DNA from 2 places in the Pseudomonas sp. FBCC-B1667 genome. Region 1 is predicted to be linked to the other one. Evidence: predicted binding sites of a transcription regulator. Region 1 holds the regulator's gene; the other holds the start of a gene.
What was found. Region 1 encodes FliA, which starts transcription of late flagellar genes. Its sites were predicted from a motif close to CTAAAGTTTNNNNNNNNNNNGCCGNTAA; they were not measured.
Positions count from the first base shown of each region.

Region 1 (5,481 bases):
TTTGCCGTGCAATTGATCGAGCAACGACTCGAACTCGGCATCGGTGATTTCGTCGCTGGCAGCGGCATCGCTGGCAGGCTTAGGTGCAGCTGCAACCACTGGCGCCTCGGCCTGAGCCTTGACGGCGTTCAGCGAGTCCAGCAGTTGTTCGAATTCGTTATCGGTGATGTCACCCGATTCGCTTTCGACGGCAGGTGCTTCAGCCACGTGAGCAACCGGCGCAGCTTCGTCTGCCGTTTGCGGCTCGGCCAAACGGGCCAGGGCCTCCAGCAATTGCGGGGTCGCCGCCGTAACCGGGCTGCGCTCGCGGACTTCGCCGAACATGCTGTTCACCGCGTCCAGCGCTTCGAGGACCACGTCCATCAGTTCCGAGTCAACGCGACGCTCACCCTTGCGCAGGATGTCGAACACGTTCTCGGCGATGTGGCAGCACTCCACCAGTTCGTTGAGCTGGAGGAAGCCGGCGCCCCCTTTTACAGTGTGAAAACCGCGAAAAATTGCATTGAGCAAGTCCGCGTCATCCGGTCGGCTTTCCAGCTCGACCAGTTGTTCGGACAGTTGCTCTAGAATCTCGCCGGCCTCAACCAGGAAATCCTGAAGGATCTCTTCATCGGCGCCGAAGCTCATTAAGGGGGTGCTCCTACAGGTCTAAAAACCTAAAAAACCTAGAATGCTAAAACTCTAAAATCCCAGGCTGGATAGCAAATCGTCCACATCGTCCTGACCGGACACAACGTCTTCTCTTTTATCGGCATGGATCTGCGGACCTTCACCCTGAGAGAGATGTTTTTGTGGATCTTTTTCGGCGAGCATCGATTCACGGTCATGTTCGATACCCGCAAAGCGGTCTACCTGGCTGGCCATGAGGACGAGCTTGAGCAAATTGCTTTCAACTTCGGTGACCAATTGGGTCACGCGCTTGATCACCTGACCGGTGAGGTCCTGGTAATCCTGAGCCAGCAGGATGTCGTTGAGGTTGCTCGACACCGTGCGGTTGTCCTGCGTGCTGCGTGTCAGGAAACCGTCGACGCGGCGGGCCAACTCACGGAACTCTTCAGCCCCGACTTCGCGGCGCATGAACCGGCTCCAGTCCGTGCTCAAGGCCTGGGCTTCTTCGCTCAAGCTGTTGACCAGCGGCGTGGCGCTTTCTACCAGGTCCATGGTGCGGTTGGCCGCAGCCTCGGTCAGCTTGACCACATACCCCAGGCGCTCGGTGGCGTCCGTGATCTGCGACACTTCCTCGGCTTGCGGCATGTTCGGGTCAATCTGGAAATTGACGATCGCGCTGTGCAGCTCGCGAGTGAGCTTGCCCACTTCTTGATACAGGCCACGGTCACGGGTCTGATTGAGCTCATGGATCAGTTGCACAGCCTCGCCGAACCTGCCTTTTTCAAGGCTGGCGACCAGTTCGACGGCATGTTTTTTCAGGGTCGATTCAAAATCGCCCTGTGAAGATTCTTTATGCTCCATAGCTCCCCCGTGGCGCAGTGGATCAACCGATGCGTTCGAAAATCTTCTCGATTTTTTCTTTCAACGCCTGGGCCGTGAAGGGTTTGACCACATAGCCGTTGACGCCGGCCTGGGCCGCTTCGATGATCTGCTCGCGCTTGGCTTCAGCAGTCACCATCAGCACTGGCAGGTGCTTGAGCTTTTCATCGGCGCGGACGTGGCGCAGCAGATCGATACCGGTCATGCCAGGCATGTTCCAGTCCGTGACCAGAAAATCGATGCTCCCGCTGTTGAGAACCGGAATGGCAGTAGTGCCATCGTCGGCCTCGACCGTGTTGGTGAACCCAAGGTCACGCAACAGGTTTTTTATGATTCGCCGCATCGTTGAGAAGTCATCAACGATGAGGATTTTCATGTTCTTGTCCAATTCGACCTCCAAGCAGTCTTAAACGCGCCCAGCACCTGGACGCGCCATTTCAATCAATTCGGCAATTCACTCGATGACTGTCTGGAGCACAACAGATCGCGACCGGTGCCGTTCAAATCCGCACCAGCCCCGTTCGCAGTGTCCCCACACTGCCTTCAGCGCGCTCGCCACTCCCCCAAACGCCCCCGCAAACGGGCCGCGCACTGGCTGTGTAACTGGCTGACCCGCGATTCGCTGACCCCCAGGACCTCACCGATTTCCTTGAGATTCAACTCTTCGTCGTAGTACAGCGCCAACACCAGTCGCTCGCGCTCCGGCAAATTGGCAATCGCGTCCGCCAGCGCCGCCTGGAAGCGTTCATCTTCCAGATCGCGTGACGGTTCGAGATGAGCACTCGCGCCATCCTCGTGCAGCCCTTCGTGTTCGCCGTCCTGCAACAGATCGTCGAAACTGAATAAGCGGCTGCCCAGGGTGTCGTTCAAAATCCCGTAATAATCGTCGAGGCTCAATTGGAGTTCGGCCGCAACCTCGTGATCTTTAGCGTCACGGCCGGTTTTAGCTTCAATAGAGCGAATTGCGTCGCTGACCATACGGGTATTTCGGTGAACCGAGCGTGGCGCCCAGTCCCCCTTGCGTACTTCATCAAGCATGGCGCCGCGGATTCGTATGCCCGCGTACGTCTCGAAACTGGCGCCTTTGCTGGCGTCGTATTTGGTCGACACTTCAAGCAGGCCGATCATCCCGGCCTGGATCAGGTCTTCAACCTGGACACTGGCCGGCAGACGGGCCAGCAAGTGGTAAGCAATGCGTTTGACCAGTGGCGCGTAACGCTCGATCAGCTCGTACTGCGCGTCACGTGCCGACTTCTTGTAGAGGTTGTAGCCACTGGCTGTCATAGGACGGGTCCTGCGGTCTGTTGCACAAGGCGCTCGACGAAAAATTCAAGGTGCCCGCGCGGGTTGGCAGGCAGCGGCCAGGTATCAACTTTCTGCGCGATAGCCTTGAACGCCAGGGCGCACTTGGAACGCGGGAAGGCTTCATACACGGCACGTTGTTTCTGCACAGCCTTGCGCACGCTTTCGTCGTAAGGCACCGCGCCGACGTATTGCAAGGCAACGTCGAGAAAGCGGTCGGTGACCTTGGTCAACTTGGCGAACAGGTTGCGACCTTCTTGCGGGCTCTGGGCCATGTTGGCCAGGACGCGGAAGCGGTTCATGCCGTAATCGCGGTTAAGCAGTTTGATCAGTGCGTAGGCGTCGGTGATGGAGGTCGGCTCGTCGCAGACCACCAGCAAGACTTCCTGCGCTGCCCGAACAAAACTGACTACCGAGTCACCTATGCCCGCAGCGGTGTCGATCACCAATACGTCGAGGTTGTCGCCGATGTCGCTGAACGCCTGGATCAGGCCGGCATGCTGAGCCGGGCTCAAGTGAACCATGCTCTGTGTGCCGGACGCGGCCGGAACGATTCGAATACCGCCCGGGCCCTGCAACAGAACGTCGCGCAGCTCGCAGCGGCCTTCGATGACGTCGGCCAGTGTACGTTTGGGTGTCAGCCCCAGCAGGACGTCGACGTTCGCCAGACCCAGGTCAGCGTCCAACAGCATGACGCGACGGCCGAGCTCGGCCAGGGCCAGTGACAAATTCACTGACACGTTAGTCTTGCCGACGCCACCTTTGCCGCCGGTCACCGCGATCACCTGTACGGGATGCATGCTGCCCATGTTATTTCTTTACCTTGTCTTGCATAGACGGAGGCCACATTACTGGCTGCGCGTTCAGCAACTGAACAATGCATGGCAGACCATCGATGTAGGTACAAAAACTTTTCATTAATACCTCAGCCAACCTGCTTGGTCGGGCTGTGGTAAATATCAGCGAACATGTCAGCCATGGCTTCTTCGCTGGGTTCTTCCTGCATTTGCACGCTGACGGCGCGACTGACCAGCTGATGACGACGCGGCAGATGCAAATCATCCGGGATCCGCGGGCCATCGGTCAGGTACGCCACCGGCAATTCATGACTGATCGCCAGGCTCAGCACTTCGCCCAGACTTGCCGTTTCATCCAGTTTAGTCAGGATGCAGCCAGCGAGCCCGCAGCGTTTGTAACTGTGATAAGCGGCTGTTAGAACCTGTTTCTGGCTGGTGGTTGCGAGCACCAGGTAATTTTTTGATTTGATGCCACGTCCGGCCAGGCTTTCGAGCTGCATGCGCAGGGCTGGATCGCTGGCCTGAAGGCCTGCGGTATCGATCAGCACCACGCGTTTGCGCAGCAGTGGTTCCAGCGCCTGAACCAGTGATTGGCCCGGATCGACGTGGGTCACCGACACATTAAGGATACGGCCCAGGGTCTTGAGTTGCTCCTGGGCGCCAATGCGAAAGCTGTCCATGCTCACCAGCGCAATGTTCTGCGCGCCGTACTTGAGCACGTAACGGGCCGCGAGCTTGGCCAAGGTGGTGGTCTTGCCCATGCCGGCGGGACCGACCATGGCAATCACGCCGCCCTCTTCCAGTGGCTCGACTTCCGGTGTGGCAATCATCCGCGCCAGGTGCGCCAGCAACATGCGCCAGGCCTGACGGGGCTCATCGATATCACCGATCATTGCCAGCAGATCGCGTGACAACGGGCCGGACAGGCCGATACGTTGCAGGCGACGCCACAGATTGGCCTGGGCCGGACGGCTGCCTTGCAGCTGATTCCAGGCCAGCGAACCGAGCTGTACTTCCATCAGTTCGCGCAGGCTGTTGAGCTCGAAACGCATCGAGTCGAATGCACGTGGGTCAACGCCGCCAGCGGCCGGTGCCGGGGCAGGCGCCGAGCGACGCGGTTCGGCGTAGGTCGGTTCGATCAGTGGTTCTGCAGCGGTGAGTGGCAGGCCGGCGAACAACTGGCGATTGGTGGTCTTGTCGCCTTCGGTCTCGCCATCGCCGCGCAGGCTCAATTCGGCCTGGGCAGTGACGATGCGCGTCTGGGTCTTGCGCAGCTCATCCTCGAGTTCCATGTTCGGAACACGCGGGGCCAGCGCCGACAATTTGTAATCCAGCGCAGCTGTCAGCTCGACACCACCGGCGATCCGGCGATTGCCAATAATGGCGGCATCGGCGCCCAGCTCATCACGAACCAGTTTCATGGCCTGACGCATATCGGCGGCGAAAAAACGCTTAACTTGCATAAACCACTACCTCAGCCGTTGGGCCCTACTGTCGCAACGATGGTCACTTGCTTGTTGTCAGGGATTTCCTGATAAGCCAACACATGCAAACCCGGGACTGCCAGTCGGCCAAATCGCGACAACATGGCGCGAACCGGGCCGGCCACCAGCAGAATCACCGGTTGACCTTGCATTTCCTGACGCTGCGCCGCATCGATCAACGAGCGCTGCAGCTTCTCTGCCATGCTTGGCTCCAACAGAACGCCCTCTTCCGAGCCTTGTCCTGCCTTCTGAAGACTATTGAGCAATATTTGTTCCAACCTTGGCTCCAGGGTGATCACTGGTAGCTCGGAGTCAGTGCCTACAATGCTTTGGACGATTGCGCGGGACACGCCGACCCGCACAGCGGCCACCAAAGCGGCAGTATCTTGACTCTTGGCGGCGTTGTTGGC
Region 1 is NZ_CP101437.1:1,933,215-1,938,695, reverse strand. Features, by position in the region: gene NL116_RS08605 (chemotaxis protein CheA) at 1-627, opposite strand, end outside; gene NL116_RS08600 (protein phosphatase CheZ) at 682-1,470, opposite strand; gene NL116_RS08595 (chemotaxis response regulator CheY) at 1,493-1,864, opposite strand; gene fliA (RNA polymerase sigma factor FliA) at 2,032-2,772, opposite strand; gene fleN (flagellar synthesis regulator FleN) at 2,769-3,599, opposite strand; gene flhF (flagellar biosynthesis GTPase FlhF) at 3,716-5,050, opposite strand; gene flhA (flagellar biosynthesis protein FlhA) at 5,062-5,481, opposite strand, start outside.

Region 2 (5,481 bases), 1.2 Mb from region 1:
GCCGCCGTAAGCCAGTTGTTTCGCCAGATCTACGGAGAATATTACCCTCGACCAGACGTTTATCTGCCGAACATGATCAGTCAGCAAAATGCCGACGGCCAATGGTTCTCGATGCTGGCGGTCGACGGTGAACGCGTGCTGGGGCATGCCGCGTTATGCCGTGACTTGTTGTCGGACACACCTGAGCTGGCCCTTAGCGTGGTCCACCCCGCGGCGAGAGGGCAGCGTATCGCGACACAATTGGGACGAAGATTGTTGTTGCAGGCGAATGCACAACAGAACAAGAACGTCTTGATCAAACAAGTCACGCACCATTCCCATACACAACGTATGGCCCACAGCATCGGCTTTCACAGCACGGGTTTGCTTCCTGACTACGCGCCGTCCCCGCTCACCACGCCGCTGCTGGAAACCATTGTGATCGGCTGTTATCTGGCTGAGGGGCATAGACGCCCGTTGCCCGACATTCAATGGCCTGAAAGTTGTCGCAGGCTTATGCAACGCTTATGCGATGTGTTCGGGACTTATCGGGCCACGGCGTTGCCAGCACCGATGCCGCTGCAAATCAGGCAACACTACCAACGCCACGTCGTTGTCATTCAGCGCTTGAGCGACGCATTGCTGGATCAACTCCGGAGTTTGCCCGGCCATTGGCTGATTTCGGCGAAAGTCGAGCTGTCACGCCACTTCGTCGAGGACCTGCATCGTTTGACGATACTGGGTTTCACCTTCAGTGGATTGATGCCCGCCCTGCACAGTAACGGTTGGTTTGCGCTGTTTCACCGAGGGGCGCAGCCGCGTCACCTCTCTCTGCATTGCCCTGACATGCAACAGTTGCACGATAACTTGCAGCGCAACGTCAGGGCATTGGACAGCACCTGCTCAGCCGCTTGACCTTCTCCTGTGAACGTCAAGACCCGGCTGCGCGCAAAGCTCCACCAGCCAGTCGACAAACACCCTCACCCGCGGGGACAACTGGCGGTGAGGCGGATACAGCGCCGTCAGCGGCATCACTGGTGGCGGCACTTTTGCGAGCACTTCACACAAACGGCCTTCGTCGAGCTGACGGGCAACGTGGTAATACGGGGTCTGAATCAATCCGTACCCCGCCTCGCACGCGGCCAGGTAACCGTCGGCACTGTTGACCGCTATCTGTTTGGGCAAATCCATGAGTTGAACGTCATCATCAACCTGGAATTCCAATCCAAATCGCTTACCGGTGGCGGCGGAGAAATACTCCACCATCCGGTGACCTTCGAGGTCTGCCAGACACTGAGGCGTTCCATGGCGTTGCAAGTAGTCAGGGCTGGCACACGTCACCTGATCCAGCATGACCAACGGACGCGCCACCAATGAATCATCCAGCGCGGCGCCGCCGCGCAACACGCAATCGACGCCCTCGCGGATCAGATCAACTGGACGGTCGTTCAGACCGATTTCCAGTTCGATCAAGGGATAACGTCGGGTGAACGCCGGCAACGCGGGAATCACGATCAAGCGCCCAATGCCTGCCGGCATGTCCACCCGCAACAACCCTTTGGGATTGTGTCGAGCGGCGGAAAACACCGCCTCAGTCTCTTCAAGGTCTGCCAATAGCCGCACACAACGCGGGTAAAAGGCCGCGCCGTCGAGGGTCAGGCTGATCTGTCTCGTGGTGCGTTGCAGTAGCTGTACCCCCAGATGCGATTCAAGCTGCTTGATCAAGACAGTGACCGAGGCGCGGGGTAATTGCAGGCTGTCTGCCGCTTTGGCAAACCCGCCCAGTTCGACGATTCGGGTAAACACGCGCATGGCGTTAAAACGGTCCATTGGTCTGGCAACCCCGAGGATTATTTAGAAAATACGAACAGTGATAGCAGTTTTAGCCGGTTTATCTTGTTTCTGTCGAGGTCGACACTGTGCGCTCACACCACAGGGAGTTGATTTCATGCAAACACGTCAATTGGGCAAAAACGGCCCGCAGGTTTCCGCCATCGGCCTGGGCTGCATGGGCATGACCGATTTCTACACCACCGGCGTGGACACCCGCGAGGCCACTGCCACCCTCCACCGGGCGCTCGAGCTGGGGATCAACCTGCTTGACACCGCGGACATGTACGGCCCGCACACCAATGAAGAATTGATCGGCAAGGCCATAATCGGCAGACGCAACCAAGTATTCCTGGCGAGCAAGTTCGGCATTGTTCGCGATCCTTCCAACCCCACCGCACGGGGCGTAAATGGCCGCCCGGACTACATTCATGCCTCCATCGACGGCACGCTCAAACGCCTGGGCATCGACACCCTGGACTTGTATTACCAACATCGGATCGACCCGCAGGTGGCCATCGAAGAAACCGTCGGGGCCATGGCCGAACTGGTGAAGGCCGGCAAGGTACGTTACCTGGGCTTGAGCGAGGCTTCCGTTGCCACGCTGGAACGAGCGCAAAAGGTGCACCCCATCAGCGCGCTGCAAAGTGAATATTCGTTGTGGAGCCGCGACCAGGAAGAGAACGGCTGCCTGGCCGCGTGCCAGCGACTGGGCGTGGCGTTTGTGCCCTACAGCCCGCTGGGGCGTGGCTTTCTGACGGGAGCGCTGAAAAGCCCGGACGACTTTGCGGCGGATGATTACCGTCGTTTCAGTCCACGCTTTCAAGGGGAAAACTTTGCGAAGAATCTGTTGCTGGTGCAGCAAGTACAGGCGCTGGCCGCAAAGAAAGGCGTGACAGCAGGCCAATTGGCGTTGGCTTGGGTGCTGGCACAAGGTGACTACCTGATCCCGATCCCCGGCACAAAACAGCGCAAATACCTGGAAGAAAACGTCGAGGCATTGGAGGTGAAACTTAGCGCAGATGAACTGAAAGCGCTGGAAGCGATATTCCCCGCCCATGCCACCGCAGGCTTGCGTTACCCCGAGGAAGTCATGAAGTTGCTCGACCGCTAGTAACGGTGCCTGGCCCGCTCCTCCGAACGGGCCACACCTATAAGCGCCTTGGAGTTGACGCTCTTTCTACTGCCGATGCCCGTTTCTTGGACGATCGTACCTCAAGCTATCCCTGCGCAAGCCGATAACCCGCTGAAGCACCGACGCCCCATCCAAACCTAATAATAAAAGTGCTGCACACAAGGACCGGTCCCATGCCCACATTCCGTTCGATCCAGGCTCGCTACACGCTGTTTCTGGTCCTGTTTATCCTGTTGCTGTTTGTGCTGACGGTGGTCGGCATCAGCCAGTTGGTCGCGCCGAAACTGCGCCATACCGAAGAACAGGTGGCCCTCAATCGCATCGCCGACGTCGCCCGGCAAATTCAGGGCGAACTGAACAAGGTTCAGGCGCAGCAACGCAGCATCACCCAAACCATTCCGTTGCTCGACAGCGCGGGTATCGACACGGTGTTGCCGGGCTTGGTGGATCAGTACGGTGAATTGAAAGTCTTTGGCGGCGGGATCTGGCCGTTGCCCGGCCAACGTGAAGCCGGGCGCAACAAATTCAGCACCTTCTGGCACCGCGACGCCTCGGGCAAACTGGCAGTCAATACGTTCTGGAACAGTGACGCTGCGCCGAACTACTATGACCAGGCCTGGTACAAGGGCGGCATGCAAACGCCACGTGGCCAATGTGCCTGGGCGGCAGCTTATAAAGATGACGCCAGTGCCGAGCCCCGCACCAACTGCGCCATGGCCATTCTGAAAAATGGCGTGGCGTACGGCGTGTCGACCATCGACGTGACGCTGGGCTTCTTCAATGACTTGATCGCGCAAAAAGAAAAAGACCTTGGCGCCGAGATGTTGATCGTCGAAGCCGACGGCAAGATCATCAGCAACAGTTCGCGCATCAGCGGGCCCATCGTCCTGAAAAACATCAGTGAACTGGCGAGCAGCTCACCCTTTGCCAGTCAGGTAAAAGCCGGCCTGCAAAACCGTGACCAGTCGCAGCGCGTGGAATTCGACAACAACGGGGTAGACAGCACTTTCTTCATGCGCCCCATCGAAGGCTCGCCGTGGTTCCTCGCTACCGCCCTGCCGAGCAAACTGATCACCGCCCAGCGCGACGACGTGCTCAGCACCCTGAGCCTGTTGCAAATACCAATGGTGATCCTGCTAGGGCTGTTGCAGATCTACGCGATTCGCCAACTGGTCCTGCGTCTCAAAATCCTCAAGGCCAACATCGACGCGCTGTCTGCGGGCGATGCGGATCTGACCAAGCGCATCACCATCCGCGCCGAGGACGAACTGGGCGCCATCGGCTATTCGGTCAATGCGTTTATCGTCTACTTGCAGAACATGATCGGTGAAGTGACCCAGGCCACCGGCGCCATGGCGTCGAGCCTGGACAATCTGCAACGCACCTCGGCCCATACCAGTCAGATTCTGGTGCGTCATGCTTCGGAAACCGATCAAACCGTCACCGCCATTACCGAGATGAGTTCGACCGCTGAAAGCGTCGCGCAAAATGCCGCCGAGACGGCAGCCTTCACCAAACGTGCCAACGAAAACGCTGACCGTTCGCGCGTGGTGGTGGGCGAAGCGTCGAGCAGCGTGGTTGCGCTGATCGAGGAAGTGGCCAGCGCCACCCACAAAGTCGAAAGCATGCAGCAGGACGCGCAACGCATCACCGAGATTCTCGGGGTAATTGGCGCCATCGCTGGGCAAACCAACTTGCTTGCATTGAACGCCGCCATCGAGGCGGCCCGTGCCGGGGAACAAGGTCGGGGTTTTGCGGTGGTCGCCGATGAAGTCCGCGCCCTCGCCGGCCGCACCCAGGCCAGCACCTCGGAAATCAATGAAATGCTTACGCGCCTGACCCAGGGCGTCAGTTCGTCGGTTGCTGCGATGGAAAACACCCAGGCCAGTTGCCAGTCCGCCGCCGACGCGACAGCACGGGTCAACTCCGGCCTGGATGAAATGGCCGGTTCCGTCAGCCACATCAACGGCCTGAGCACTCAAATCGCCACCGCCGCCTCGCAGCAAAGTGCGGTGACCGAAGAGATCAACCGCAGCATGGTGCAGATTCGTCATATGGTGGATGAACTGGTGAAAAGCGGTCAGGCCAGCGAGCTGAATACCCGGCAACTGGTGGATGCCAATGCACGCGTCAGTTCGATCATGGGGCGGTTCAAGGTTCGTTGATTACCTGAAGCCTGGAGCAAAACCTGTGGGAGCGAGCTTGCTCGCGATTGCGGTGTGTCATTAAACAGTGATGCCGACTGACATGACGCTATCGCGAGCATGCTCGCTCCCACAGGGTTCTGCAGTGTCTGCATTAACTCTGCATCACTTGGAAACAATCTCGTCCCTAATCCGTGGCTAAACTGGTCAAAATGCCTCTTTTTTTGACCGCCACCGAGTCGAGACCTTCCCATGCGAACCCCTCTGCGTCTGGCCGCCTTGAGCGTCCTTTTTATTTCCTCCCTGGCTCAGGCCGCTGACCTGATCCCCATCGAAGTCCATCGCGACGCCAACTGTGGCTGTTGCAAAAAATGGATCAGTCACCTTCAAGCC
Region 2 is NZ_CP101437.1:3,127,571-3,133,051, reverse strand. Features, by position in the region: gene NL116_RS14195 (GNAT family N-acetyltransferase) at 1-894, shown strand, start outside; gene NL116_RS14190 (LysR family transcriptional regulator) at 883-1,809, opposite strand; gene NL116_RS14185 (aldo/keto reductase) at 1,928-2,923, shown strand; gene NL116_RS14180 (methyl-accepting chemotaxis protein) at 3,118-5,109, shown strand; gene NL116_RS14175 (DUF411 domain-containing protein) at 5,341-5,481, shown strand, end outside.
Region 2: NL116_RS14180 (methyl-accepting chemotaxis protein) is a predicted target of FliA. The motif match lies at 3,024-3,051, and genes of this name have one in related genera.